Regions from separate parts of the Streptococcus caledonicus genome, predicted to be linked through region 1. Evidence: predicted binding sites of a transcription regulator. Region 1 holds the regulator's gene; each other region holds the start of a gene.
The links. Region 1 encodes Rex, which represses fermentation and respiration genes when NADH is low (regulators of the CRP and FNR family bind a similar motif). Its sites were predicted from a motif close to TTGTGAANTANTTCACAA; they were not measured.
Positions count from the first base shown of each region.

Region 2: the regulator Rex is predicted to act here: its motif matches at 5,423-5,440, upstream of ACFPQ3_RS07015 (FMN-binding protein).
Region 3: the regulator Rex is predicted to act here: its motif matches at 8,906-8,923, upstream of ACFPQ3_RS06210 (formate/nitrite transporter family protein).

Region 1 is NZ_JBHSOJ010000015.1:263,190-273,708, forward strand. Features, by position in the region: gene pta (phosphate acetyltransferase) at 1-249, opposite strand, end outside; gene ACFPQ3_RS03145 (RluA family pseudouridine synthase) at 267-1,160, opposite strand; gene ACFPQ3_RS03150 (NAD kinase) at 1,150-1,986, opposite strand; gene yjbM (GTP diphosphokinase) at 1,961-2,632, opposite strand; gene ACFPQ3_RS03160 (CYTH domain-containing protein) at 2,930-3,505, shown strand; gene ACFPQ3_RS03165 (ribose-phosphate diphosphokinase) at 3,872-4,828, shown strand; gene ACFPQ3_RS03170 (cysteine desulfurase family protein) at 4,832-5,944, shown strand; gene ACFPQ3_RS03175 (DUF1831 domain-containing protein) at 6,030-6,377, shown strand; gene ACFPQ3_RS03180 (redox-sensing transcriptional repressor Rex) at 6,729-7,367, shown strand; gene ACFPQ3_RS03185 (gamma-glutamyl-gamma-aminobutyrate hydrolase family protein) at 8,242-8,943, shown strand; gene radC (RadC family protein) at 8,940-9,620, opposite strand; gene ACFPQ3_RS03195 (Fur family transcriptional regulator) at 9,684-10,133, opposite strand.
Region 2 is NZ_JBHSOJ010000016.1:633,396-644,079, reverse strand. Features, by position in the region: gene ACFPQ3_RS07035 (EndoS/ChiA family endoglycosidase) at 1-1,631, shown strand, start outside; gene ACFPQ3_RS07030 (Gx transporter family protein) at 1,726-2,268, opposite strand; gene ACFPQ3_RS07025 (NAD(P)/FAD-dependent oxidoreductase) at 2,372-4,282, shown strand; gene ACFPQ3_RS07020 (polyprenyl synthetase family protein) at 4,372-5,364, shown strand; gene ACFPQ3_RS07015 (FMN-binding protein) at 5,475-5,972, shown strand; gene ACFPQ3_RS07010 (FAD:protein FMN transferase) at 6,039-7,094, shown strand; gene ACFPQ3_RS07005 (1,4-dihydroxy-2-naphthoate polyprenyltransferase) at 7,069-8,043, shown strand; gene ACFPQ3_RS07000 (NusG domain II-containing protein) at 8,143-8,550, opposite strand; partial or broken gene tnpA (IS200/IS605 family transposase) at 8,776-9,191, shown strand; gene ACFPQ3_RS06990 (glycoside hydrolase family 1 protein) at 9,501-10,684, shown strand, end outside.
Region 3 is NZ_JBHSOJ010000016.1:464,198-474,881, forward strand. Features, by position in the region: gene ACFPQ3_RS06165 (DUF2130 domain-containing protein) at 1-689, shown strand, start outside; gene ACFPQ3_RS06170 (GNAT family N-acetyltransferase) at 696-1,136, shown strand; gene ACFPQ3_RS06175 (ABC-F family ATP-binding cassette domain-containing protein) at 1,410-2,948, shown strand; gene ACFPQ3_RS06180 (SMI1/KNR4 family protein) at 2,992-3,387, shown strand; gene murA (UDP-N-acetylglucosamine 1-carboxyvinyltransferase) at 3,727-4,995, shown strand; gene ACFPQ3_RS06190 (DNA-directed RNA polymerase subunit beta) at 5,112-5,300, shown strand; gene ACFPQ3_RS06195 (DNA/RNA non-specific endonuclease) at 5,361-6,197, shown strand; gene ACFPQ3_RS06200 (dihydroorotate oxidase) at 6,265-7,200, opposite strand; gene ACFPQ3_RS06205 (phosphoglycerate mutase) at 7,879-8,574, shown strand; gene ACFPQ3_RS06210 (formate/nitrite transporter family protein) at 8,982-9,746, shown strand; gene pbp2b (penicillin-binding protein PBP2B) at 9,836-10,684, shown strand, end outside.

The DNA of each region.
Region 1 (10,519 bases):
TTCTTTCATTTGATCAAAATCAGCATATTCTGTTGGGTCAATAATCGTGTAGTTTGGATTTTCAAAACCAAGTTTTGCCAATAAAGCAATCACCTCATTAGGTTTACCAAGAATAATTGGCTCAACCAAACCTTCAAATTTCAAACGAGCTGCTGCACGTACCACACGCTCATCATTTCCTTCTGGGAAAACGATTTTGACATGTTTTCCTGCAATCTTACTACGCAACTCACCAAATAAACTACGCATAATCTCTCAACTTTCTTTTATTTTTGTTGTAACTTTAGGATAACGCTTTCCATGTCAGCTGTCAAGGAACTAGTCTGTATCTTTTGTGTTCTTGTAAATGGATCGTTAAAAGATAGATAATGGCAATGCAACGCTTGCCTTTCAATCCCATAACTCATTGAACCACCATAAAGATCATCTCCTAAAAGCGGTTGGCCAATATGAGAAAAATGAACGCGAATCTGATGTGTCCGTCCGGTGTGAAGTTGAATATCAACTAATTTCACCTTTCCATAACGCGCAACAACTTTATACGAGGTATGTGCATATTTCCCAGACGGGTGGACACAGCGTGTAATAATAGAATTCTCTGGCCGCGCAATAGGGGCAATTATTTCTCCTTCATCAGGCAAATCACCTTCACCTGCTACCAAAGCATAATAACGCTTTTCAATGACCTTTTTCTGTAACTGTTTATCCAATCTTGCATGAGCATAGCCATGTTTTGCAAAAAGCATCAGACCACTGGTATCTTTATCCAAACGCGTCACAATATGGACTTGTTTATTAGGGTAATTTTGAGACAAATAATATCCTTTAACACGATTGGCCATGGTATGGGAGTGTAAAATACTCGGAATACTAGCAATGCCATGCGGTTTATTGAGGATAATAAAATGATCATCTTCTGACACAATCTCTATGGGTTTATATATCGGTTCAAGACTTCCATTTAAATCTTCTTCATTGGGAATCTCAATGGTTACCACATCTCCATTCTTTAGGACAAAGATAGCATTTTCTTCCTTACCGTTTACCCAGATATTTCCACCTTTAAACTTAATTTTAGCTAACAAGGCTTTCGAGACATCGTGTTCTTTCAGAAGACTTTTGACCTGACACGGTCTATGGGCAATATATTCAAATTTCATGTTCTTCTCCAACAAAAGCATCTTTTACACGTTGCCAAAAGCTCGTGTGGCGTGGAGTCGCTACAAAACTGATTTTCGCTTGGTCAATTTCGTAAGTCACATGTTGCACATTGCGATGATGGTAAGTTTTATTATCCACAGTTAATACATAGGCCCCTACACGCTTAGGAACAATTTCAATAAGATCTTTCTTTGGAACAATAATCGGACTTCCAATAGTACGGTAAACACGATTATTTAAGCTAGCAATCTCAGTCAATTGCAAAGCTTCTACCGTTGGATGAAGAATAGCTCCTCCCAACGATTTATTATAGGCTGTTGAACCGGTTGGTGTAGAGACAGCCAAACCATCGCCACGAAATCGTTCAAGAAGGACATGATTAACCAACACATCTGCTACCATTGTTTTTTCAAGACGCTTAATCGTAGCTTCATTTAAAGCGCGAGAGGTCACCACTCTACCATCAGATAAGGTTAAGGAAACCTTTAATATAGGATAGGATACCTTTTCACCACGATCTTCACGAAGATTACGTAACAATTCTTCTACTTCAAAATCACGATAATCAGTATAAAAACCCAAATGTCCGGTGTGCACACCTACAAAACGGACACGTTCTAACTCTTTTTCATACGCATGAAAAGCAGATAAGAGCATCCCATCTCCTCCGATGGAAATCACAATATCGGGATTGCGTTTTGTTAAATAAAAGTTAGGATCGTCACGTAAAGCTTTAAAAATCTTATCAGCAACCCGTCGACTTTGCGGTTTGCCATTAGCAATAATTGCTACTTTAGTGTTATCGGTATAATTCATCTGTGTCATCACTATTACCCACTCCGTCACTCAATTTTCTATTATCGTGGTCAAATAACAGTTGCGCCTCACGGATATCTTCACGGATTTTCCGCATTTCTTCATCTAACTCAAAGGCAATTTTAGCAGTTATCTCCAAACGACGTTTAATTTCATTTGGAAAATCACCACGGTATTTATAGTTTAGCGAATGCTCAATAGTTGCCCAAAAATTCATCGCCAACGTGCGAATTTGAATCTCTGCTAAAACAGTCTTAGGCCCATCTATAGTATTCACTGGATAAGATATCACAACATGATATGAACGATACCCACTCATTTTCATATGATTGATATAATCTCGTTCACGAACAACTGTCATATCCGTCCTGTGACGAAGCAACCCTAAAACCTCATCAATATCATCTACAAATTGCACCATGATACGAAGTCCAGCAATATCTTCCACTTCTTCAGCCATATTTTCAAAAGCGATACCTCTGCGGACTAATTTTTCTTGGATACTTTCAATTGATTTAACACGCCCTGTGACAAATTCAATGGGAGAGTGACGATTTTGCTTACGAAATTGCTTACGGATGCCTCGTAATTTTATTTTTAGTTCACCAACTGTTTGAATATAAGGATCAAGAAAACTTTCCCAGTCAAAATTCATATTATTAAGATGTTAGGATGGCCTACCTTGGTTCATTTGCTTTCATATTTTAATTCAATCCGATTACTTTTGTGAGACAAGCTATCATTCTCCTCAGTATAAACCTTTAAAATTGGATTGCTTAGCTTAAACCATCCTAAGTTCAGTTGTAGAAATCAACTGAACACTCCTTTCTAGTGCTCCAGCACTCACTTCGTCACTCATTCTTGTCAAAAAGCTAACTTTTAGCTAAAATGAACATAGTCATTTAATTATAACATAAAATTCAGAATTTTTAGAGAAAGAAAAATAATAAACATGACAGTTCTTGAAATCGAATACAAAACTTTACTTAATCAAGATGAATTTAATCGCCTCGAAAGTAGATTAGCACATGTCAAACCTATCACTCAAACGAATTACTATTTTGACACTTCTGACTTTGTTCTAAAAGCACATCGTATGTCCTTACGTATCAGAACCTTTTCAGACAAGGCAGAACTGACATTAAAAATTCCGCAGGAAGTTGGGAATGTCGAACATAATCAGACTCTGCTATTACCAGAAGCCAAGGAAGCCATAAAAACAGCAATTCTCCCTAACGGAGAAATTAAAACTCTTTTAGTTCAAAAAGGAATTCCTCTCGAAGAACTTCTAGTATTAGGACATTTAACAACCATCCGCCGTGAATCGCAAACCTCTATTGGCCTACTTGCTTTGGATTATAATCAATATGCCGGGCTCAAAGATTATGAATTGGAACTTGAAGTCTTGGATGCTGAAAAAGGCAAAATAGATTTTGATAACTTTTTGGAGCAACATAATATTGACTTTAAATATGCGAAAAGTAAAGTTGCCCGTTTTACATCAACGTTAAAAAAGAATGACCAATAGTATTAAATACTTGATTTTAAGTTTTTGGTCTCTCATATTCACCTCAAAATATCAGCATGAAAGAACGAAAAACCATCCTTATTTCTTTTTAGGATGAAAAAGTATTTTACTAAAACTGTCCAGTGAACAGTTTTAGACGAAGCTTAGAAAACAGAGAGCCATAGGGAATCATGACTTCTATCCCACGCTCAATAAACACAACTTTCCAAAATTCAAATGATTAGAAGAAACAATTATTTCATACTAAGACTAATAATCTGTGCATAAGAACTTAATTTTTCTCTAGTTATACCATGCTTTTTATCTTTTTTTTTGGTAGAATAGTAACCGTAAAACTTTCATGTTACTTTAAGAAGGAGCCTTAAAATGTCCGACAAACAAATGAAACTTTTTTCTCTCTCATCAAATAAAGAAATTGCTGAACAGATTGCTAAAGCTGTAGGGGTACCTCTTAGCAAGCTATCTTCACGCCAATTTGCAGATGGTGAAATTATGGTGAACTTAGAAGAAAGTGTTCGTGGTATTGACGTTTATCTCATCCAATCAACAAGCTATCCTGTTAACGATAATCTTTGGGAACTACTCATAGCTATTGATGCTTGTAAACGTGCCAGCGCCCACTCTGTAACAGTTGTCATGCCATACTTTGGTTACTCACGTCAAGATCGTGTTGCTGCACAACGTGAACCAATTACTGCAAAATTAGTTGCCAATATGTTGGTAAAAGCTGGCGTTGAGCGCGTTGTAACACTTGATCTCCATGCTATTCAAGTGCAAGGCTTCTTTGATATCCCAGTAGATAACTTATTCACTGTTCCACTTTTTGCCAAACATTATATTGATAAAGGTTTAACTGGTTCAGATGTTGTCGTTGTTAGTCCAAAAAACTCTGGCATTAAACGTGCTCGTAGCTTAGCTGAATACCTTGATGCCCCAATTGCTATCATTGATTATGCTCAAGATGACAGCCAGCGTGAAGAAGGTTACATCATTGGAGATGTCACAGGGAAAAAAGCTATCTTGATTGATGATATCCTAAATACAGGTAAAACTTTTGCAGAAGCTGCCAAAATTGTTGAACGTGACGGTGCGGTTGACATTTATGCTGTAGCTAGTCACGGTTTATTTGCTGGTGGTGCTGCTGACATTTTGGATCTTGCACCAATTAAGGAAATCCTTGTAACAGACTCTGTTCTGACAAAAGAACGTACACCAAATAAAATTAAGTATCTTCCAGCAAGTGAGCTCCTCGGTGAAGCCCTTGTCCGTATCCACGAGCATCAACCAGTAAGCCCACTCTTTGCATATAAACCTGGTAAGTAAACAATGATTTATTTTGACAATGCTGCAACTACTCCTTTAACTCCTTCTGTGATTGAAGCAATGACTTCAGTAATGGCAGAGCAGTTCGGCAATCCTTCTAGCTTACATACTTTTGGACGAAAAGCTAAACAATTATTACGCCATTATCGCTATGCTATTGCTCAAAGCTTAAAAACAGACGAGAAAAATATTATCTTTACTTCTGGCGGTACGGAGAGTAACAACACCGCTATTATCGGCTATGCATTAGCTAATCAAGAAAAAGGGAAACACCTGATTACTACAGCTACCGAACACCACTCTGTGTTACAAGCCATGTCTTATCTTGAAAAACGTTTTGGGTTTGAAGTCACTTATCTAAAACCTAGTAAAGGTCACATAACTGCGCAACAAGTTAGGGACGCCCTTCGTCCCGATACCTTATTAGTATCCATTATGCATGCTAATAACGAAACTGGAGACCTTAATCCCATTCCTGAAATTGGTCACCTTTTAAGTCAACATTCGGCTGTTTTTCATGTTGATGCCGTTCAAACAGTTGGAAAAATTACTGTATTACCAGACGATTGGCAAATTGACTTCTTATCTGCCTCTGCTCATAAATTTCATGGCCCTAAAGGGGTTGGCTTTCTTTATGCTAAGACCAATCACTTTGATAATCTCTTACATGGTGGTGATCAAGAAGATAAACGGCGTGCATCAACAGAAAATATGATTTCTTTAGCTGGTATGGCTACTGCGCTGACTGAAGCTACCAATCAGCTACATGAAAACCTCAACCATATTCATCACATTCGCCAAGCTTTTCTAACAGAACTGGAAGGCTTAGATTATTACATCAATTCAGGAAACGATTCCTTATCACATGTGTTAAATATTGGTTTTCCTAATGGTAATAATGGACTGCTGCTAACACAACTAGATTTAGCTGGATTTGCAGTCTCAACTGGTTCAGCTTGTACTGCTGGCGCTGTCACTCCAAGTCATGTGTTAACAAGTTACTATGGTGAAAGTTCTCCAAGACTTCGCGAATCCATTCGAATCAGTTTTGGAGAACAAAACACTGTTAAAGAAGCTCAGCTATTAGCACAACAATTAAAAAAATTATTAGCATAGCAACTACATTATGAAAGGAAATGGGTATGGAAAACATAAAAAATCGTGTCATTTCTTATGTCATCTATATCTTAAATAATTGATTATGGCTTTTGAAAAAGAAATTCATTTAACAGACTGTCGTTTTTCTTATGCGATTAGTCCTAAAATAAAAAAATACACTCTTCGTGATACAACTTTTATGCAAAATAAGGTTGGAAATTACGAATTGAATCGCCTTTTAGAAATTATTCCAAATTCTGGGGATGGTTTCCCATTAAAAATTACGATTAATAAAGATTTAACTGCTTTCAAACTTACTATTACAGATAAATCTGGGCTTCGTCTTGTCAATATCTTCAAAAATGAAGAACATAAAATTATGCAGGACAAATTTTACTTTTTGATGGATAGTTTAGTTGAACGCGATATCTTTACCAAACTAGAAGTCTAAATCAATAGGATAGTTCCTCCGATTCACTAGTAATCTTAAGGAACTGTCCTCATATTTTCATTCTTTCTTACTATTTGACGTTTTTCTATTGTCTTTTTTAAATTCTTATATGTTGATTTTTTCACAAAGTTTCATTATAATAAGAATAGACTAAACATGAAAAAAGAGATTGAGACAAAAGTCATGATTTCGAAGTCTTGACCATCACAGTCGTATAGGATGGCCGCTAACGACTGTGTAGAAAAGTTTTGGGACTCCCAATCAACTACTGCATCTATCTGCTATTACTATCAAAAAGAGATGATTGAGATATTTTTGTTCCAACCTCAATTATTTTAGAAAGAGACAACTATGTTAGAAAAAAATATTCCAAATGCAACTGCTAAACGACTAGCTTTATATTACCGAATTTTTAAACGCCTCCATGCTGATAAAGTTGCTAAAGCTAGCTCTCAACAAATCGCTGATGCTATGGGAATTGATCCTGCGACTGTTCGTCGAGACTTTTCTTATTTTGGCGAACTCGGACGTCGTGGTTTTGGTTACGATACTCAAAAATTAATGAATTTCTTCGCAGAATTACTAGGAGACCATTCTACAACTAATGTCATGTTAGTTGGTGTAGGTAATATCGGTCGTGCTTTGTTACACTATCGTTTCCATGATCGCAACAAAATGCAAATTGCCCTTGCTTTTGATACTGATGACAATGAATTAGTTGGCACAAAAACAGGGGATGGGATTCCTATTTATGGTATCTCAAGTCTTAAACATCATATTGCTAATACACATGTAGAAACTGCTATTTTAACTGTTCCTTCAACTAAAGCTCAAGAAGTGGCTGATATCCTCGTTGATGCAGGAATCCGTGGTATCTTAAGCTTTTCACCAGTTAATCTCCAAGTTCCTGAAAATGTTGTTGTGCAATATGTAGACTTAACAAGTGAACTTCAAACGTTACTCTACTTTATGAATAATCAAGATAAATAAATCAATAGCCGAGGAGAATACTTGACTCCTCAGCTATTTTTTTATATTATCAGATTACTTGTTTTTTCATTATATAGTAAATTAGATTTAATACTTATTTCAAAATCAAAACGATACATTGTTGGCTTTTTTAGGAGCTATTCCTTAGCTGTGGGTGCAAACAATCTCCTGCGAGTTCTATTTTTTGGGGGGCGAGTCTTATTGCTTTTTAATTTCCAAGCAACAGCTTCAATCAGTCTTAAAGTCTGTTAACTCTCCATCCTATCGCCCTAGGATCCTTCTTCTAGAGCTTTCACCGCAGCACAAAGTCTTCACAATCATAGTAATTTTGTTACCTTGGATACTGTTGTCTCTAATCGGAAAACGACAAACTCCATCCTCGGTAAGTGGTTAAAATCATAACAGCTTTCTGCTATGGAAAGGAAACTTGAAAGGGTAGGGCCTTTCAAGTGAGCCATGAAACCAAAGGTTTGTTGACGTGCTAACCATATGAGGAGAGCAGGAGAAAAATGTTTTTGTCTATGTCTAATTTTGATTTTTATAGAGTATAAAATGGAACTCCGCAAGAGATTGTGACGCTGACTTCGCTAGCACCATTTCTTACCTCCAAAGGTCTCCCAGACTTTTGGAGCAGCCCCACACCACATTAAAATAAGTACTAATAAAATCTAAATCACTATAATTATAAAGAAGAAGGTCGTTCTAAATCACAACAAAGTAAAGGACCAGAAGCATCACAAAAGTACAACAAGATAACTCTGTATTATTTTTAGTACTAAAATGCATCACTGTGAATCACATTATCACGGTAGTAAAATAAAACTGCTAATACCTTCCTCAAATCTCTTATGAAAAGACTAGAAAGTGAGTTCTTATGTCAAAACAACCTATTATTGGAATTGCTGCTAATCAACGTCAAGTGGAATTAGATACCCTTCCCTGGACCTATGTCCCTTCAGGATTTCCTAATGCGATTATTGAAGCCGGTGGACTTCCTCTTGTTCTACCTATTAACAAACCCGAAATGGCGAAACATTACATCAGCATGATTGATAAGCTTATTCTGACAGGTGGACAAAATGTTAACCCTGCCTATTATCATGAAGAAAAAGACCCCAATGCTGAAGATGATTACTTCAGAGAGCGAGACGAATTTGAAATAGCTTTAGTTAAAGAAGCCATTTTACAAAAGAAACCTATTTTTGCCGTTTGCCGAGGCATGCAGCTCATAAATGTTATTTTAGGTGGTAGTCTACATCAAAATATTCCAAATCACTGGCAAAAAGAAGACGCAGATATTATTACTCAAACAATGACTGTTACTGAGGATAGCCTTTTTTCTCATATCTATGAAACACATACTGGGATTAATTCTTACCATCGACAAGCCATAAAAGAGCTAGCACCAGCGCTAAAAGTTATTGCAAGTTCTCCTGAAGATGGAATTATTGAAGCCGTTGAATCTACTAACCCTGATCTTCGTTATCTTGGTGTCCAATGGCATCCTGAACTACTAGTTTATAGCGATAAAGATCACAGTCAAAAACTCTTCGATTTTATTGTAAATGAGCTTTAAAGATTATCTGTCTCCTCACGAAAACTAAAATACTCATTTCTTCCAACAATAAGATGATCTAGAAAAACTACCCCTAGATCGTCACAACAACGCTTAAGTTTATCTGTAAAATGAAAATCATTTTCACTTGGTTCTGTTACTCCAGATGGATGATTGTGAATAACAATTAAAGATGTTGCCATATGTTTACAAGCATAATGTAAAATTTCTCTAGGTTCTGCAACTGACCGTCTAACCGTACCAATAAATATGGTTTTTTGAGCAATAAGTCTATTTTGTGTATCTAAATAGAGAGCTACCAAATGCTCTTGTTTCTTATCTCCTAATTCGAGCATCATTCGTCGTGCTAATCGTTCACTGGACATGATGCGCTCCTGTTTTTCAACTTCTGCTGTCTGAATACGATTAGCTAACTCTATCATGGCTTTTAATTCGATAGATTTTACTCGCCCAATGCCTGAAATATTTTGTAATTCCTCAAGAGAAAGCTGCCGCAAATCAGCTAAACTACTCAAATTCTTTAAAATTGAATTAGCCAAAGAAAGGACATGTTCCTTCTTCGTCCCTGTACGTAAACAAATGGCTAAAAGTTCTTGATTACTGAGATGTTCTGCTCCTTCTGCGCTTAATCGTTCGCGGGGAAGCATGGCTTGTTCTTTAAATTGAATACTATACATGATGACCTCCTAACTAATTATTCGCATATATAAGAAAAAAAGACTTTCAAGTGAAGTCTTTTTCTATTTTTTTAGGGAACAAGCAGGGCAAACACCATAAATTAAAAATTGATTTTTAGTAACTTGATAACCAGTCTTTTGCTCTGCTTCTTTTACTAAAAGAGAAGTATCAGCATCCATAAAATCTGTGATGTTACCACAAATCTCACAAACCACATGAAGGTGGTCATGCCCCATAAAATCAAAATAAGTCGTATTATCGTTACTTACTTTAACCTCAGAGACGAAGCCTTCTTCAATCAAAATTCTTAAATTATTATAAACAGTCGCTAAGCTCATATGAGTATACTGGTCCTGTAAATCATGAAAAATTTGCTCTGCACTAGGATGATGATGAGCTTCAATCATGTAGGCTATAATGGCTTTCCGTGTTTCTGTCAGACGAATTTGCTTTCCTTTCAAGTGAGCTAAGACTTGCTCATAGGTTTCCTGATGATGGGGGTCTACCGAAATTTGAAACAAACCTTAAACTCCTTTCAAACTACTACTGTCCCATTATACCAAAAAAACTATAACTCTACCATTCCTAAAACTCAACAGACATGCCTAGACTTGAAACAATTATTTTAGTTAGAATGATAGAACCAGTCTCTTTCAACATTTTTCTGTCGTACAATCTACAAACAGTACAGATTCCCTTGAATTACTTAGACAATGGTTCAGTTTTAAAATAACCCTGCGTTTAAAAATAATAATCCCATTTAAGATAAATTGTTTCAGTTACCATTCATTTCCCTTCAATAGATACTTATTCCATAATATTTTATTGTTGGTATTTTCTGCGATCAATGCAGGCGGCGAAGTCACTATAACTAGTGCTTTTCTAGTTGTGAAAACAC
Region 2 (10,684 bases), on a different contig from region 1:
GTGATACTGGTAATCTAAAATTATCTAATATGTCTGGACTTGAAAAATTAGAACTATCAAATAGTATGCTCCAATCTTTAGAGGAGCTTGGAATAGAGAGTATGACAAACTTGATGAAGTTTGACTTATCACATAATAAATTTGACTTTGAAGGTGATAAAGAACGTTTAGAACACTTGATAGCTGTAGTGAAAAAGAACAACCTATCGGCAAACAACAGCGATACAGTTTTTGAAGGGCAAAAACCAAGTGGCTATCTTCCTGAATCCTATGAAATAACAGAAGTAACAGTTCCAGCTGACGGTACGCCTTATAATATTTTTGAGGACGCAGTGTTTGGCAGTGTGACAAAATCCAATTTCTTTATTGGAAACTCTGATGAGTTTGAAGTTTACAAAACTAAAACAGTTGATGGTCGCACATTTGTTGATCAGAATTGGACATATAAAGACTTTAGTGCAAAATATGATAAACATACTGTTGTAAGCTTTACATCAACATTAAAAGAAGAAACAAATCGTTCACTAGGCACTTCAATTGATGAAAGTTATAATGTTTATGTTTATAACGGTAAGCAAAAAGTCCATCAAATGAAAGTTCATGTAGGACAAGGTAAGACATTTATGGAGAATTTAGCACTAGGAGCTAAAGTTTTAGGTGCTAGTCCAGACATGAGAGGGGTTATTAGAAATGTATTTGATGGAGATAAAAATACCACTTATAGATCATTTTCAGAGAACGGAATAATACTTGCAGATCTTGGAAATTTATGTCTAGTACGCCATTGGCGCATCTTTAATCCTGAGACAGGTATTGGAGGGAATTTAATTGAAAACCGTATTAAAGAAGCAACTATCTTAGTTCCAAAAGATCCATATATGACAGATATTTCAAAACTTAAATCAGAAGATTGGGTAGAAGTTGCTAATATTACGAATGGTAAATTGATTGAGGAAAACCCTGTAAATGTATTAACACGTTATTGCAAATTAGATATTAAAAAGACTTACAACGGTTATTCTCCATACCTCTCTGAATTCCAAATTCTTGGTTGGAAGATTAATGATGAACAATATCTTTCAGCATTGAAAGAAGCGAAAGAAGCTAAGGAAACAGCAACTACAGAACTTTCAGAAGTTACCATTAAAGCATTTGAACAAGCTGTCGAAGAAGCTAAAAAAAGATTGGAAGCAGGAGAACTAGACCAGGCAGGTATTGATGCTGTCGTAACAAAGTTGTCAGATCTTACCAATGGGTTAAAAGCACAAGTTGAGAATAAAAAAGCTGCTTACGATATTCAAGCAAATTATCGTACATTGATGAACACGGTTAAAACCTTGGAATATGACAATGGCATTTTCAAAAAAATTGCATTCCTTCAAAAAGAAATGATGACATTGGATTCACAAATTGATGAAAAACTAGGTGAGTTAGTTTGTGACGATACACTTGACGATTTAGTTTCTGAAATGAAAGCTAAAATGACAGCAGTAGCAGATCTTCTAGGTTTGACATTGAATGACAAATTTGAAGTCGAAACAGTTGTAGAACCAGAAGCAGCGACTGAAAAAGTTAGAGAGACTGAAAATTCGGAAACCAGTTCAGTAGAGACAGCTACTGAAACGGAGTAATTTTAAGAATAGTTCATCTTATTACATTTTCTAAAGTACAAAGGGTCCGAGAATTAAAATCTCAGACCTTTTGTATTATTAGAAAAATAATAATTTAAATCGTCCACCCATCGGGTAAGTTATGCTGAAATTCTTTTAAGGCATTAATTTTTAAGAGAAGGTAATTACCTGTGACCCCCACTAAAAAGCCAGATAAGATGCCACTAAATGACAGTATAGGGAGGTAATTTAAAACGAGCCAAGATTGTCCAATCATTGCAAAGACAAGAAGTTGTCCCATGTTATGCATAACACCTCCCATAACAGAAATACCAATAACACTTACGCGTTTTTGTCCAAGCTGTTTTAGGAGCAACATAGTGGTAAAGCTCAGCAATGTTCCAGCGAAAGCATATAAAAAGGTAGAAAAGGTCCCACTGAGAAAAGTTGATACTGTTAGTCTCAGCGAAACAACCTTGATACTATCTTTAGTTGGTAAGGTAAATAAGGAAATTATTGTAATAAGATTCCCTAATCCTAGACGAGCACCTGGAGCAAAGGCAAAAGGTGTAGGCAAGAAACGTTCAAAAAAGGAAATAACAACTGCCTGAGCAGCTAAAATTGTAATAAAGACAAGTTTACGATGATTTAAAGACATATCCTTATTTTATCATAAAACAAGAGTTTCTAGAGAACACGATGTTGATAATTGTAAAAAAGTTTGTTAAAATAATAACGTTATGAAAAAGGAGGCAAATCACTTGACAAAGAATATTGTAATTGTCGGTGCCGGTTATGCAGGGATTTCTGCAGCGCGTCATTTAGGTAAAACGTTTAAGAAAAATGATGACGTGACGGTTACATTGATTGATAAAAACTCGTTCCATACTTACATGACAGAGTTACATGAGGTTGCTGCAGGACGCATTGAACCAGAAGCGATTAAGTATGACTTGCAACGCATTTTCAAAAAATATCCAAAAGTAGATTTAGTGACAGACAAGGTTGTTTCGATTGACTATGACAAGAAACAGGTTGTCGCTGAGCACCAAACCTTAAACTTTGACTACCTTCTTCTTGCGATGGGTGGTGAAGCTAATGATTTTGGAATTGCGGGCGTTAAGGAAAACGGATTTACGTTATGGTCAATTGAAGCAGCAGAAGTGTTACATGATCATATTATTGATGCGTGCTACCGTGCAATGCGCGAACACGATGACGAAAAACGCCGTGCCTTATTGACCTTTACTGTTATCGGTGCAGGTTTTACAGGTATTGAAATGATTGGTGAGCTGATTGATTGGTTACCAATTTTAGCTAAGCAATTTAAACTTGATCCAAATGAGTTCTCGCTTAAAGTTGTTGAAGCGATGCCAAACATCCTTAACATGGTAACTGAAAAAGAGCAGGTTAAGGCCCGTAAATACCTTGAGAAAAAAGGTGTTGAGTTAATTCTTGCTGACGGTGTTACCAGTGTTGAAAAAGACAGTCTTTATCTATCATCAGGGCGTGTTATTCCTACTTATACGTCAATTTGGACAGCTGGTGTTCAAGCGATAAGTGACGCTGGTGAGTTTGGGATTGAAAAAGGCCGTGCTGGTCGTTTGATTGCAAACCAATTCATGGAAGCTAAAGGCAAAGAAAATGTCTATGTTGCTGGTGACTTGGTGTATTATGAAGATCCAAATGAAGGAGACCGCCCAACCCCTCAAATTGTTCAAGCAGCGGAACAAACTGGTCATACTGCAGCTCAAAATATTGCGGCAGCGATCACTGGTGGTGAAAAACACGCTTATAAAGGAAAATATGACGGTTTTATGGTATCTATTGGAGCAAAATACGGTGTGGCATTCTTGATGAACAAATACCACATGTCTGGTTTCCTTGCTATGGCTGTTAAGCACTTGATTAATTTGGTTTACTTCTTTGGTATCCGTAGTTTCTACAATATCGGTGCTTATGTTCGCCATGAGTTCTTTGATGTTCGTGATGGGCGTAATATTTTTGGTAGTCACTTATCAAGCAAGGGCAATCGCCTTTGGTTGGTACCACTTCGTGTCTTCTATGGATCAGTTTGGCTCTATGAAGGAGTAAAAAAAGCCTTTGGACTCTTTGGAACAAACTCGTGGTTTGGTGATAAAGTAGTTTTCCCATTCTCTTGGTTACACGAAGCTGCTGAAGCAACATCTGGTGCCTCAGAGGCGGCTACTGAAACTGTTTCAGCAGCATCTGGCGCAGTTGCTGAAGCAACAACAGAATCAGCGCATCAAATTTTTAGTTTGAGTTATGCTTATGGTGAAGAGCCAATGCAAGTCCTAAAGGAGATGCCAGATTGGTTTGCTGCTATTATGAAATTCATGCTTCCTAATCAGGATGTTGCTCTATTCATGCAAAAATTCATGACCGTTGTCGAGATTGCTATTGGTCTTGCTCTTATTGCCGGTGCCTTTGTATGGTTGGTAAGTGCAGTTACAGCTGCCTTTGTTGTTATGTTTAGTTTATCAGGTATGTTCTATTGGGTGAACATTTGGTTCATTCCAGTTGCGATTGCTCTAATGGGTGGCGCAGGACGAAGTTTTGGTCTTGATTATTGGATTATGCCATGGCTTGGTAAGCATCTAGATCGGTTTATCTACGGTCAGCCAAGACATATTTATCATAAAAAATCATAAAATTCTGATAAAGTTGCACGATTTCGTGATATAATAAAAATGAGGGTTACCAAGTTGGTAGCCTTTATTTACATGTTAAAGGAGTTCACGTGGTACATCGCATTTGGGATTCATATCCAACCATTCAGGAAAACTTAGAACAGGTTAAACAAATTATGATGTCGGAGTTGCGGGTTAATCATCCTGATATCAAAGCAAAAATTTTGGAATATATTGATGCTCCTGGAAAATATGTACGTGCAGGCTTAAGTTTATTATTAGCCATGGAGGAAGATGGTCATATCCCAGAGGGAAAATTGTATTTGGCAGCCTATGTTGAAATGTTACATTTAGCTACATTAATTCATGATGATGTGATTGATGTTGCTGATAGTCGAAGAGGCATAGAAGTGATTAATAAAACTTTTTCGAATCGAGTAGCTATCTATGCAGGTGATTACTTACTAGCCTATGCTAATCGCTTAGCCCTTAAAGGTACTGATTTACTGAAAGTTTCTTCGGACGACGCTCAAGTGTTTAATCCTTACCTAGTTGAAAGGGTATTAACTGGTGAATTGGCACAATTGATGAATCAATACAGCTCCCAAATGACGATGAAGGCTTATCTCAAACAAATTCAAGGGAAGACAGCATTTTTATTCGCTTTGGCCTGTCAGTTGGGGGCTTGGAGAAAGCATATTTCACGTAAAGAGAGTAAATTAGCTTTTCAAATTGGTCAAAATATTGGAATGGCTTTTCAAATCTCGGATGACCTAATTGACTATCGTGTCTCTCAGAGTCACTCAGGCAAACCTCGTATGCAAGACGTTCAAAATGGCATTTATACGGCTCCTTATCTTTTAGCGCAAGCTTCTTCAGAAAAATTTAGAAAATACATAGCGACGATTGATCTTAGATACCTTTCTGAGGATAATCTTCTAAAAATCCATGAATTGTTAGAAGAAGTTGAAGCATTTACCAAAACTGAAGATTTAGTTGATAAATTTATGTCTAAAGCTTTTATTTGTATAGATAAAAAAATTATTCCTGATACCAAAAAACTGAAAATTTTCTTGGAACAGTTGATGAATCGACAGTTTTGATGGAATTGTTTGAACTATAAAAATAGTATCTGAGAATACGTTTTAGTCTAGACAAGGTTTGTGATATATGTTACAATATCTTTATAAACAAGGAAGGAATTTTTCAAAAAATGAAAAAGAAAATTGTATTAGCATCAATGCTATTTGCATCAGTTTTGGCTCTCGCTGCTTGCGGTAACTCTTCTGAAAAAGAATCTGCCAAAGAAACAACTGAAGCTGTTAAAGTTGAGAAAAAAGAAACTGCAGCGGCAGAACTTAAAGATGGTACTTATAAAGCTGAAACTGGATTTGATGATCGTGGTTGGAAAGCAGTCCACACCATTACTGTTTCAGGTGGTAAAGTGACTGAGTCTACATTTGACTATGAAAATAAAGATGGTGCATTGAAGTCAGAAGACGAAGAGTACAACAAAAATATGGAATCTAAATCTGGTATTTCGTCAAAAGACGCAACTGATCAAATGGACAAAGCTTTTGTTGAAGCACAATCAGCTGATATTGAAGTTGTAACAGGTGCAACACATTCAACTGAAAACTTCAAAGCAACTGCAGCAGCACTTTTGGAAGCAGCAGCAGAAGGTAACACTGAAACAATCGTATTGAAATAATTCAGTACAGAGAAATGATTAAGTACCTCGCTTATAAAGGGGTACTTTTTGCATTGAGGAAAACACATGAAAACTAACTGTCTAAAATTACTAACCGTTGTTTTTATAAGCCTTTTTGCTTTAACTGCCTGTTCTTCTCAAGAAAAAGCAGGGCTAAAGGTGATTGACAAGCCAGAGACTCGAACAGAATCTTTACTTCACACGGTTGTTCAGCTCAGCATTTATCACAAAAATCAAGAAGAAGCAATGGATGAAGCCCTTGATTATATTAGAGATATGGAGGCGCTTCTTTCTACTAATCTTGAAGGATCTGATGTTTATAAAATCAATCATGCCGCAGGGGAAGCAGCTGTCAAAGTTCATAAAGAAACTTTTGATATCATTGAAGCTGCTGTTGCTATGTCTGAGAATAGCCAAGGGAAGTTTGATATTTCTATTGGAGCTGTTAGTAATCTTTGGAAAATTGGAGATACAGATGCTAGAGTTCCTTCTCCTGAAGAAATTTCAAATGCTCTTGGTTATATTGATTATCAGCGTATCAAACTGGATAAGACAAAGCAGTCAGTATATATTGAGCAAGGAATGACTTTAGAACTTGGAGCCATTTCTAAAGGCTATATTGCTGACGGTGTTAAAAAAGTCTTTGAAAAACATGGGATTACAACAGCTATTATTAATCTAGGTGGCAATGTTCTTGTGATGGGAACGTCTCCAAAAACTGATGAAGGATGGACTGTTGGGGTTCAAAATCCTAACGAAGTCCGTGGAGAAACAGTTGGTTCTGTAAAAGTTCGTGATAGTTCAGTTGTTACTTCAGGGATTTATGAGCGCTATTTGGAAGGGCCAGATGGAGAAATTTATCATCATATTTTAGATCCTAAAACGGGATATCCTGTTGAAAATACTATATCTGGCGTCACTGTTTATACAAAAACGTCGATTCAAGGAGATGAATTTTCAACTAGCCTTTTCTTATTAGGGATTAAAGAAGGGTTAAAATTAATTGATGAAACTGAGGGTGTAGAAGCAGTATTTATTGATAAAGATAAGGGCCTTCATCTTAGTAAAGGTCTTAAAAATAAATTTGAATTAAGAAATGAGGATTATCATATTGTCGACTAAACACAATCCATTGACATTTCCTATTTTCTTGGAATTTGTTGAACTTCGGACCAAGGTTGCCAGTGTCTTTCCAATGTTGATTGGATTTCTATGGGCCTTTTATCATTATAATGCTTTTAACACTCTCAATACGGTTCTATTTATTCTGTCTGTTATTAGTTTTGATATGTGCACAACAGCTATTAATAACACGATGGACTATAAAAAAGCTCTTGATACAGATTACAAGGAACGAGATAACGTTATTGGTGCTAATAAGCTGAATTTTCAACAAATGGTTCAGATTATTTTAGGACTCTTGAGCTTTTCTATTTTGTTGTCATTAATTTTGGTTTGGAGAACAGATATTATTTTACTACCAATTGGAATATTATGTTTTTTGATTGGCATTTTTTACACCTTTGGTCCAATCCCCTTATCACGTTTACCTTTAGGTGAACTGTTTTCTGGGGTGACGATGGGATTTGGTATTTTTTTTCTAGCTATCTTCATCCAAAAGCCAAATCTTCTAGTTGCAAGTCATCTATCAGAAAATTTCTATCAAATTAATATCGCATGGTTTGAACTAATTAAAACAGTGTTTCTAAGTTTACCGTTCATTTGCTTGATTGCTAATATTATGTTGGCTAATAATTTATGCGACTATGAACAAGATGTTAAAAATGGTCGTTTTACTTTAGTTCATTATATTGGAAAAACCAGAGGCATCACACTTTATAGCATTTTAAATCTCACACCATGGATTTTGTGGTCGATTTATCCTTTAGCAGGGCTTTTACCCAAATGGGTATGGACTGGGCTTTTATTAATAAAGCTAAATCTTACATTTTTAAAAGAATTTCGTCAAAAGCAGGTTAAACGTTTAACGTTTACTTGCGCAATTAAAAGTTTTGTTCTATTTTCGGCTCTCTATCTACTAACCCTTGTGTTAGCAACTGTCACTGGTTAACAAAACGGTTGGAGGGGTAAATCTTTAACAATTGGTATGCTAAAAAGGCATAGAAATAACGTTTTTTGATAACGTCATTTCTATGCCTTTTATTTTTTATTAAATTGGTAAGATGAGTTCTTCTTCCTCATCATTTCCTTCAGGTGCTTGAATTTCAATAATGAGTTGATGAGGGAGACAGATTGATAGTTGTCCCGTACGACTAATCCAGCCGGTATTAACAGCAATTTGATCTGGACTATTGTCTTCTTTGACACGGATACGAGAACCATCCACTTCAACGATATTATACTGGCCATCGGCAGGATAGTAAGTCTTTTCAAAGTGCTTACCACCTTCTGTTAAGGGAAATTGATCAACAACTTCGCCATGGATTTTAACAATGGCAACCAACTGAAGGGGATTGGTTTGCTTTCCTGCTTGATGCCAAGTGATACCAGCAGGAATAAAGGATAGCACGATAGACAAACCGATAAAAAGATAATCATAGGGTTTAAATTGTTTCAATAGCTGTTTCACATCCTTTATTTTATCGGAAAAGAGAGTGTTTGTAAAGAAAATGATTGTTTTTTACATAACTTTGGTTATGTAAAAAACTGTTGTGCTTCGAAAACCACTAGCTGTGCTAGTGGTTCAAAAGAGATTTCTGCATGGTAACAAAAAAACTCCCGAATTGATAAGATAGAAGTGTTTTCTCCGCCATTAAATCTTAATCACAAAGGAGGTCCCTTCATGAGAGAGGATTTATCACATACTACGTATAATTGTAAATATCACATTGTTTTTACACAAAAAATATTGTTGACAAATTATTGATGGTTGTTACAAAGCAAGTATCGGAGAAAAATCATATATTTATGTGAACGAAAAGGGTTATCATCCATGAAGCGAATGCTTGTCCCGACCATATTCATATACTTGTAAGTATACCGCCAAAACTAAGTGTTGCTAGTTTTATGGGCTATTTAAAGAGTAGTTTGATGATTTTCGACAAACATGCTAATCTCAAGTACAAGTATAGTAATCGTAAATTTTGGTGTAAAGGATATTACGTTGATACAGTTGGTCGAAATCAAAAAGTGATAACTGAATATTTTCGAAATCAACTTAAAGAAGATATCAAAGCAGATCAACTAACATTATTTTAGACGGAAGATCCATTCAGAGGAGACCAATTCGATGGCTTTTGGATCTAGCCGGTATAGCGACTTATAGCCGCAGAACAATCTATTTTATGTGATATCTGGTGGCGATAATTATTTTTGTAGAAAAAAGTGATAGAAATTTGTTGCAGAGGCTATCATTAAAAAAGTTTAATTAGGCTATAGCTGAAGGAAACTATAACGTAAAATTGCAATATTTTACCCTTTCGATAAGGAAGTTTTCCGTTATTGAAAGGGTTTACTTAAATGTATACTAGTTTTATACTGGATTTATCAAGCAGAAAGGAAAAAAACATGACAAATTCAAATTTTATGGCATTTCCTGACGGATTTCTCTGGGGCAGCTCTACATCAGGGCCTCAAAGCGAGGGGATAATTGAAGGAGATGGTAAGGGGGATAGTAACTGGGATTTTTGGTATCGGACATCACCAGAATTGTTTCATCATCAAATTGGCCCAGAACGTACCTCTACCTTTTATGAAAATTATCAGAATGATCTTAAATTGCTAAAAGAAACTGGACATAAGGTATTTAGGACTTCAATTCAATGGTCCAGGTTGATTCCAACTGGTCGAGGGGAAATTAATTTTAAGGCTGTTGAGTTTTACCGTAATGTGTTTAAGGAGGTTAATGTATTAGGAATCAAGTTGATTGTTAATTTATATCATTTTGATTTGCCATATTGTTTACAGGAAATTGGAGGTTGGGAAAATAAAGAAATAGTTTTTGCCTATGAAGCATACGCTAAAGAATGTTTTAGATTATTTGGAGATTTAGTTGATACTTGGATTACTTTTAATGAACCAATTGTTCCTGTTGAGGCAGGATACTTAGGCAAATTTCACTATCCTGCAAAAGTTGATGCTAGAGCTGCTGTACAAGTAGCCTATAATACCCAGTTAGCAAGCTCTTTAGCAGTAAAAGCATGTCATCAAAATAACGCTAGTCATAGGATATCAATTGTCTTAAATCTAACACCAGCTTATCCTAGAAGCCAATCTCATGAGGATATCAAGGCAGCTAGAATTGCTGAGTTGTTCCAAACTAAAAGTTTCTTAGATCCCTCTGTTTTAGGAGAATATCCAAAAGAGCTTGTCGAAATTTTATCGGAGTATGGGCTTACTCCAGATTATACTGAAGAAGAATTAGTAATTATTAAAGAAAATACAGTTGATTTTCTGGGAGTTAATTATTACCAGCCTCTACGTGTTCAAGCTCCTCAAAAAAATAAAGAGTTTGATATGGTAACACCTGATATTTTCTTTGAACATTACGATATGCCAGGTAAGAAAATGAATCCGCATCGAGGATGGGAAATTTATGAAAAAGGTCTTTATGACATTGGCATTAATTTAAGAGATCATTATAATAATATTGAATGGCTTGTTACTGAAAATGGTATGGGCGTTGAAGGGGAGGAGAAGTTCCGTGAAAATGGCTATATTATAGATGATTATAGGATTGAATTTATCAAAGG
Region 3 (10,684 bases), on a different contig from region 1:
TTAATCGCTTGCGCATGACAGCCTTTCCACGAGCTGAATTTGGTAAGGATAACGATGCGACGTCAGGATCTAAAGGGGATTATATCTATCGCGAGTACGATGAAAACGGTGTTGAAATCATCTCCATTATGTTTGAAATGAAAAACGAAGGTGATGAAACAGCGACAAAGAAAAAGAATGAACATTTTTTCAAGGAATTAGACAAGGATCGTCGTGAGAAGAAGTGTGAGTATGCGATTTTAGTGTCTCTCTTAGAAGCCGATAATGAGCTTTACAACAATGGGATTGTCGATGTTTCCTATACCTATGAGAAAATGTATGTGGTTCGACCTCAATTCTTCATCCCTATTATCACGCTTTTGAGAAATGCTGCGCTGAATAGCCTTAAATATAAGCAGGAGCTAGAACTCGTTAAGGAACAAAATCTAGACATTACCCATTTTGAGGAAGACTTGGAAACTTTCAAGTCAGCTTTTGCTAAGAATTACAACTCCGCAAGCAATAATTTCAAAAAAGCTATTGAAGAAATTGATAAGAGTATCAAGCGAATGGAAGCTGTCAAAGTAGCTCTAACCACTTCGGAGAACCAATTACGCCTAGCAAACAATAAATTAGATGATGTCTCCGTCCAAAAATTAACACGTAAAAATCCAACAATGAAAGCAAAATTTGAAGCGTTGAAGGAATAAAATTCTATGGAAATTAGAAATTATCAAACAACAGATATTGACGATCTATTACCATTGTATGCCGATTTAGGGTATTCAACCAATAAGATTGATTTAGAACAGCGTTTAACTCACATATTGGCACAGTCCAATTATCAGTTGAAAGTTGCAGTTCTGGATGAAAAGGTCGTTGGTTTTATTGGTTGTTCAAAACTACATTTCTTTGAACGAGATGGTTTTTATTATCGTATACTTGCTTTGGTGGTTGGAAAAGATTATCGTCGTCAAGGAATCGCAAGTTGCATGATTGATAAGATTAAAGAAGAAGCTTGTCAATCAGGTGCCTTAGCGTTGGCTTTAAATAGCGGTATAACAGATGAGAGAGGAAAGGCACATCAGTTTTATGAACGTTATGGTTTTAGAAAGAAGAGTTATGGATTTGCATTAGAACTGCCTGAAATTGGCTGATTGACTTTTCTCTTATATTCTGTGATAATAAAATTAGTATCAGAAAGTGGAACTGAAGTCATGATTTCGAAGCTTTGACTTTTTCATGCTCTTTGTTTTCTAAGCTTAGGTTGAAACAGTCTACTAGACTATCTTTAAGTGGAAACTTAAAAATGAAGAAATTTAGTTATAGACTTCCAATCAACCACGGCCTTAAATAATCTCTACACTAAAAATTTAATAGGTTGGGATACTTTTCCCAGCCTCTTTTAACGAATAAAAAAGGAACTTTAAATGTCAATCTTAGAAGTAAAAAATCTCAGCCACGGTTTTGGAGACCGTGCTATCTTTGAAAATGTCTCTTTCCGTTTGCTCAAAGGAGAGCACATTGGACTTGTAGGTGCTAATGGTGAAGGAAAATCTACCTTTATGTCTATCGTAACAGGTGCTTTGCAACCTGATGAAGGGAAGGTAGAGTGGTCAAAGTATGTGAGTGTTGGCTACCTTGATCAGCATGCTATCCTTGAAAAAGGCATGACTGTTCGTGATGTCTTGCGCACAGCTTTTGATGAACTCTTTAAAACAGAGGCACGCATCAACGACATTTACATGTCGATGGCTGAAGAAGGTGCTGACATCGATGCCCTCATGGAAGAGGTTGGTGAACTTCAAGATCGTCTTGAATCTCGTGATTTTTATGTCTTAGATGCCAAAATTGATGAAGTGGCACGTGCCCTTGGTGTTATGGAATTTGGCATGGATTCTGATGTTACCGAACTTTCAGGTGGCCAACGTACGAAGGTGTTATTGGCAAAACTCTTGCTTGAAAAACCAGATATTCTTCTTCTCGATGAGCCAACTAACCACCTTGATGCAGAGCATATTGCTTGGCTTAAACGTTACTTGCAGGAATATGAAAATGCCTTTGTCCTTATCTCTCACGATATTCCATTCCTTAACGATGTTATCAATATTGTCTATCATGTGGAAAGCCTTGACTTAGTTCGTTATGTTGGGGATTACGATAACTTCCAGTCTGTTTATGCCATGAAAAAAGCACAGCTGGAAGCTGCTTATGAGCGCCAGCAGAAAGAGATAGCAGATTTACAAGATTTTGTTAACCGCAACAAGGCACGTGTCGCAACACGTAATATGGCCATGTCTCGCCAGAAGAAATTGGACAAAATGGAAATTATTGAACTCCAAGCTGAAAAACCAAAACCATCATTTGAATTTAAAGAATCACGGACACCTGGCCGCTTTATTTTCCAAACAACCGATTTAGTCATTGGGTACGATCGCCCATTGACCAAAGCACCGCTTAATTTGACACTTGAACGTAACCAAAAGGTTGCTATCGTTGGGGCTAACGGTATTGGTAAGACAACGCTCTTGAAGAGTCTACTAGGAGAAATCAAAGCGCTTGATGGTGAAGTGGAACGTGGTGATTTCCTTGAAATTGGTTATTTTGAACAAGAGACAGCTGGTTCTCGTCAAACCCCACTAGAAGCTGTATGGGATGCTTTTCCAGCCCTTAATCAGGCAGAAGTACGCGCAGCCTTGGCACGTTGCGGATTAACTTCCAAACACATCGAAAGTCAAATTCAAGTATTGTCAGGTGGTGAACAAGCTAAAGTGCGTTTTTGCTTACTGATGAACCGTGAAAATAATGTTCTTGTTCTTGACGAGCCTACGAACCACTTGGATGTTGATGCTAAAGATGAATTAAAACGCTCTCTCCAAGCCTATAAGGGAACAATTCTGATGGTTTGCCACGAACCAGAATTCTATGAAGGCTGGACAGAAGTTTGGGACTTCAATCAGATGATTTAAAAGGTGAGCTATAGGTAGTCCTAGTAACAATAGGGAGAAAATGATGACAGTTTTTGAATTTTTAACCTCTCAAGGGTATAAAATTGAAGATTACAGTTTTGAAGTTACTGAAGCGGAGAAGGATTTGGAGGTAACATTTGCTGATGAGTATCGCCAGTTAATCTCAGTTTTTGGGAATTTTGAAATATCATCACATGAATTTACTGGCGTTGAATTTGATAATTTCTTGAATATTGTTATCGTAACACTTGATAACAGGCAATATACTCATTCAGATACGCAGTCTATGTATGTGATTGAGGAACTAGGCTTTGACGGTATTGTCATCTGGCAGAATACCAAGGGAGAGATTTTTCAAACGATTCCAAATGATACGGTTAAACCAGAAAAACTTTACTCGTCATTTGAAAAGTACGTTTTGACAGAAGTGATTGAATAACATCTTCTGATGCTCAAGAAATTAAAAATATTCGTTTTAACTAGCTAAGAAACGTTCAGAAGGTTCTGAATTATTGTTTTATAGCAAGTATAGCCTATCATTTACAGAGATAGATATAGAAAGTATAACATTGAAGGTTGGACTTTTTATAACCTTCTTGCCTCGCCCTTCCAATACGGTTTAAGAAAGTTATAAACTGTTTTCTATGCTCCTCTTTTATGGTATAATATACCTACTTATTTTTGACAAGTATTGTCAGTTTTATGAAAAGAAAGGATAATTCAATTAGAGTTTCTAATTGAATTTGGGATATTTGATAGAGATTCCCTAAGATTTAGTATGGATAAAATAATTATTGAAGGTGGCAAAACACGTCTAAAAGGCGAAGTCACTATTGAAGGTGCTAAAAATGCAGTTTTGCCACTTTTGGCAGCTACTATTTTGGCAAAAGAAGGCAAGACTATTCTTAATAATGTGCCTATCTTATCGGATGTTTTCACAATGAATAATGTCGTGCGTGGACTAGATATTGACGTTAATTTTGAAGAAGAGCAAAATCGTGTAACGGTTGATGCTACTGGCTGGATTTTGGATGCTGCGCCATATGAGTATGTCAGCCAAATGCGTGCTTCAATTGTTGTATTAGGGCCAATCTTGGCACGTTGTGGACATGCTAAGGTTTCTATGCCTGGTGGCTGCACAATCGGAAGTCGACCAATTGACCTTCATCTCAAGGGGTTAGAGGCAATGGGAGCAAAAATCACTCAAGTTGGTGGTGACATTACTGCGATTGCTGAAAAATTAAAAGGTACCCATATCTATTTAGATTTCCCAAGTGTTGGAGCTACTCAAAATCTGATGATGGCCGCAACCTTAGCAGAAGGTCGTACAGTTATTGAAAATGCTGCGCGTGAACCAGAAATTGTTGACTTGGCCTTGTTGTTGAATAAAATGGGAGCAAAAGTAAAAGGAGCAGGTACTGAGACACTAACCATTGATGGTGTTGATAAAATGCATGGTGCAGAACACGATGTTGTTCAAGATCGCATTGAAGCTGGTACCTTTATGGTTGCAGCGGCAATGACATCAGGTGACGTGCTTATCAGAGATGCTGTTTGGGAGCATAACCGTCCCCTTATTTCAAAACTCAAGGAAATGGGAGTAGAGGTCACTGAGGAAGATAATGGTATTCGTGTGCGTTCTGATGTGACAAATCTTAAACCTGTTGCTGTTAAAACCTTACCACATCCAGGTTTTCCTACAGATATGCAGGCACAAATGACAGCGTTGATGTCGGTTATCAAAGGTGAGTCTACGATGATTGAAACAGTTTTTGAAAATCGTTTCCAACACTTGGAAGAAATGCGTCGTATGGGGCTTCATTCTGAAATTATGCGTGATACAGCATTGATTCACGGTGGTGAAAAACTTCAAGGGGCTCCTGTGATGTCAACCGACCTTCGTGCTAGCGCTGCCCTTATCTTGACAGGGATGGTAGCAGAGGGAACAACAACCGTTGGCAAGTTAACTCACTTAGACCGTGGCTATTACAAATTCCATGAAAAATTAGCTAACTTGGGTGCAAATATCAGTCGTGTAAATGCTTAAGGAAAGGAGAAGGGAGTCAACAACGTTGATTTCAAATCAAGTTTGAGAATTGTTTTAGCGTAAAAATAACAGTCTTAGACATTGGTTATTTTATCATCTCCCTTTAGATCAAAACTATGGATATTGGTTGGAAATACATTGGTAAGCAGTTCTTACTTATCTTTATCATTCTAGTTCTTTGTATTGTTTGCTTTGGGCTTGGTTTGGTTTTAGGCTATGGATTTTTTGGTGATGGCGCAAAACCATTTTCTATTCTTTCACTTGAAAAATGGCAGAGTATCATTAGTAAATTTACAGGACATTAAGGTAGAGGCTGAGAAATAAGTTTCTCGGCTTTTATCTCATGCTTCTCTTAAAAATAACATATGAAGAAAAAACAAGAAAAAACAGTAGTATCTCTTTTAGCACTTATTGCTACAGTAGTTGTTGGATTATTTGGTGGTAGTTCTACGGGACTTTTTGACCAATTAGGGATTTCCTTAACAGGTGACCATCATCAAAATAATACGATTGCAGCAGCTGGTACACCTTCTCAAACTTTAGCTGAGTCAGTTTTATCTGGCGATGTCCAAAAACAGCTTGGCACGATTGAATGGAACGGTGCGGGAGCATTTATCATAAATGACAATAAAACGTCACTTAATGCTGATGTATCAAGTCTTCCGTATGCTACAAATCAGACAAAACGTGTACAGGGGAAAGTAGTACCAGTAAATGGTAATGCCCTCTTGGCAAAAAGTACGCGTCAATATAAAAATCGAGAGCAGACAGGGCAGGGAAGGACGGACTTTCGTCCTGCTGGCTGGTATCAAATTCATGATTTGAAAGGTGAGTTTGATCATGCCATTGATAGAGGTCATTTGATTGGGTATGCCCTTGTCGGTGGTTTGTCAGGATTTGATGCGTCAACAAGTAATCCTGAAAACATCGCTGTCCAAACAGCATGGTCAAATCAAGCGAATTTAGAAAATTCAACAGGTCAAAATTATTATGAATCATTAGTTCGTAAAGCTTTAGATAATAATAAACGCGTTCGTTATCGTGTGACCTTGATCTATGAAGGTGATAACCTCATTGCTTCAGGTACTCATCTAGAGGCTAAGTCCTCAGATGGTGAGTTAGAGTTTAATGTCTTTGTTCCAAATGTTCAAGATGGTTTAACGATTGATTACTATAGTGGGAAAATTACCACAACTGAGTAAAGAAAAAAGCATCTGGTCGAGTTTTTTCACTCGATTGGATGCTTTTTAAGGTAGTCACAGTTTAACATTAATGGATATAGTTTAATTTTCCTCGGAAGTCTTCAATCGTGTGATAACCTTTTTCAGTCATAATCGCTTTGAGTTCTTTAGTGATACGATCAAAAATGTTAGGTCCTTCCTGTTGTAAGGCTGTGCCAATTTGGACCATACTAGCTCCGCAGAGGATATGTTCAAAAGCATCTCGCCCGTTTTTAACGCCACCAGTACCGATAATCTGAATTTCAGGTTTTAAACGCTGGTAGAAGGCGTGAACATTGGCAAGAGCTGTTGGTTTAATATAGTCACCACCGATACCACCAAATCCATTTTTAGGTTTGATTAGGACAGTTTCGTCATTAATGAGCAAACCATTACCAATCGAATTAACACAATTGACAAAGGTAAGTGGAAATTGATTGAAAATAGCGGAAGCTTGATCAAAATGGACAATATCAAAGTATGGAGGTAATTTGATACCTAGTGGTTTTGTGAAGTGAGTAAAGACCTCTGTTAGAATGGTTTCAGTAGTTTCAAAATCGTAGGCAATTTGAGGTTTCCCTGGTACATTTGGACAAGATAAATTAAGTTCAACAAGACCTTCGTAATCACTTTCTTGAACCTTCTTCAAAATAAGGTGAGTTTCCTCTGGCGATAAACCGACTAATGATAGGAAATGAGGCTTGCTTGTTGGATTTTCTTGCAATTCTGTCACATAATCAAGGTAATACTGGAAGCCATTATTAGGCAGTCCCATTGAGTTAATAGAGCCAAGAGGAACGTCGACATAGCGAGGCTCTGGATTGCCAGGACGTGCCTCAAGGGTACCCGTTTTGGTCACGAATGAACCAGCAGCAGAAGAGTCAATCTTAGCTAATTCCTCACGTGTCATACAATAAACCCCAGCAGCATTCATCAAGCAATTAGTGAATGAAAAGTTACCTATTTTAGTCGCAGTGGAAACCATTTTGGAAAACTCCTTTTAGATAAATTTTTTCCATTTTATCATTGAGATAGGTTATTTGCAAGATATAATTGGAATTTAGAAATAAACGTTCGTAAATTAAAGAGCATTTTTGATGAAATAATATTTAAGGTATGATTTTTACCGTTTCAAGATGTTAAAAAACCTCCTAAAAAACAGAATTTAGCAATTATTCAGCCTAGTTAATATATTATATTTCACTGAGTTCTGTTATCTAAAAAGAGTGTATTGTTGCAGTTACCCATCATCTATCAATGTGTATGATGATTCAATCAGGAACTACTGTTACTAACTGTATAATAGTTATGGCTAACAAGAGTGTCACTTTTGGAGTCTTCCGAAGTGGTGAAAAAGTGAAGGAAAGAGGCATGGTTTCAGAGATTTAATTTCTTCTTGCTACCTCATCTTAAGTTCAGACAGCCTCAATTCTTACAGTTCAAAAAGTTTCCGATACCTTTATCTCCATAAGAAGTGTGTTAATAAAAAGATGATACGGATTAAAGACTCGGCTACTTCGACAACTACGGTGGAACTGACTTTTGGAAATTACCATTGGTAAAACATTCACAAATTTACAATCTCAGACTAGCTTTTTTCCTGTTTTTTTTGTAAAATAAGAGGGTAATGGCATTTGCCAAATAATAAATTGGAGACATACTAATGGTAAAATTGGTTTTCGCTCGCCACGGTGAGTCAGAATGGAACAAAGCCAACCTTTTCACTGGTTGGGCTGACGTTGATTTGTCAGATAAAGGTACACAACAAGCGATTGACGCTGGTAAATTGATTAAAGAAGCTGGTATCGAATTTGACCTTGCCTTCACATCAGTTTTGAAACGTGCTATCAAAACAACTAACCTTGCGCTTGAAGCAGCTGATCAACTTTGGGTTCCAGTTGAAAAATCATGGCGCTTGAACGAACGTCACTACGGTGGTTTGACTGGTTTGAACAAAGCAGAAGCTGCTGCTGAATTTGGTGATGATCAAGTTCATATCTGGCGCCGTTCATATGATGTATTGCCACCAGAAATGGCAAAAGATCATGAGCATTCAGCTCACACAGACCGTCGTTACGCACACCTTGATGGTTCAGTTATTCCTGATGCTGAAAACTTGAAAGTAACGCTTGAGCGTGCTCTTCCATTCTGGGAAGATAAAATTGCTCCAGCACTTAAAGATGGTAAAAATGTTTTCGTTGGAGCGCATGGTAACTCAATCCGTGCCCTTGTTAAACACATCAAACAATTGTCTGATGATGAAATCATGGATGTTGAAATTCCAAACTTCCCTCCACTTGTATTCGAATTGGATGAAAAATTGAATATTGTTAAAGAATACTACTTGGAAGTTAAATAAAATCTGAAACAGAGGCTTTTGTCTCTGTTTTATTTGGTATTTCATGTTTCTAGTGTATAACAGATGAAAAAGAGGTGACTTTTCGAATACTCGTGATGGTGTAAACATTTAGGGATTGCTATTCTCAGTTTTCTATTTCCGATTGTGGGCTGATTTTATGGATTGTTTGGTCAGCTGATTGTCCTCTTAAAACTAGTAGTGCCCGAACTGGCTTTTTGTAAGTGTGCTAGTCAGTATTCTTTTATTTTTATTGGCTATTGCGATGTTTTACAGTATTTAAGACAACTTAGAAGCAGAAGAAATTAAACTTTTGCTTTTTTATTGGCTTTATTTGTGAAAAGTATTGCAATCTTTTATTATTTTGTTATAATGCTAATGTTAGAAAACGATTGCAGAAAGGGAGAAGCATGCATTCACCAGAAGAGATATTAGAGATTACAATTCATACAGGAGAACATAAAATTCATAAAACGTTTTTACAAAAAGCAATTTTAGGTTTTGTTGGCGGTGCCATGATTAGTTTAGGTTACCTTCTTTATGTCCGAATTACGGCTAATGGGATGGAGACTTTAGGCCATTTTGCTTCGGTTGTAGGTGCAGCAGCTTTTCCAATTGGATTGATTGTTATTCTCTTAGCTGGTGGTGAATTGATTACTGGCAATATGATGGCAGTAGCCGCTAGTTTTTTTGCAAAGAGAATTTCTTTAGTAGATTTGCTAAAAAACTGGATTGTCATAACTGTATTTAATGTGATTGGTGCTATCTTTGTTGCTTATTTTTTTGGGCATTTTGTTGGTCTAACAAGTTCGGGACATTTTCTTGAAGAGGCCTTGGAAGTTGCGCATGCTAAGTTAGCGGCAAGTCCAGCACAAGCTTTTGTTTCTGGAATCGGTTGTAATTGGTTTGTTGGCTTGTCTTTGTGGCTCTGCTATGGAGCAAAGGATAGTGCAGGAAAGCTTCTAGGGACTTGGTTTCCAGTCATGACCTTCGTCGCGATTGGATTTCAGCATAGTGTTGCCAATGCTTTTATCATTCCAGCAGCCATATTTGAAGGTGGTGCTACTTGGTTTGATTTTCTACATAATTTCACCTTTGTTTATCTTGGAAATATTGTCGGTGGAGCAGTATTTGTGTCACTCTTTTATTTCCTTGTTTATGGTAAAAAACGTTAGAAAAAAGTTACACTTGCTATCATTTTAGCAAGTTTTTTTGTTGTAATTGTGATAAAATAAAGAGCAAAGTTTTTCAATGTGAGGATTAGATGGCGAGTAGAAATAGAAAACAGTTACAGCAACAAAAACGGCTAGGGAATCAGATGTCTAGCCGTATCAATTTGATTTTTGCTGTTATTGTTGTACTTTTTATTATATTATTATTGCGATTAGCTCAAATGCAACTTCTTGATAAAACGTTCTATACTGAGAAATTAACTGCAACCACGAGTTATACGGTAAAGAATTCAAGTCCGAGAGGTAAAATTTATGATGCTCAAGGGACATTATTAGTTGATAATGACATCAAGGAAGTTGTTTCTTTTACGCGCAGCAATTTTGCTACCGCTGAAGAAATGAAGAAAACAGCCTGGGCACTTTCTGCACTTGTTTCTTATACAGAGACGAATGTTACAACGCGAGAAAAGAAAGATTATTATTTGGCTGATAGTGCGAATTATCAAGCTGTTTTAGATAGGCTTGACAAGAGCAAGAAGTTTGACAAGTTTGGCAATCGCTTGGCTGAGAGCGATGTCTATGCGAATGCAGTTGAAGCTGTAACGGATGAGCAAATTAATTTTTCAGATGAAGAGCTAAAAGTAGCTTATATTTTTAGTCAAATGAATGCTACACCAACATTTGGAACGACTTCTTTAAAAACAGTTGAGCTAACGGCTGAACAGATTGCCATTATTTCAGCGAATAAAGACTTACCTGGTATTTCTGTACGTTCTGATTGGGAACGGAAAAATATTGCCCAATCTTTATCACCAATTATCGGAAAAGTTTCAAGTGAAAAAGCAGGGCTGCCAGCAGAGGAGGTTAAGGAGTATCTTGCTAAGGGGTATTCTTTAAATGACCGCGTTGGAACGAGTTATTTAGAAAAAGCCTATGAAGAT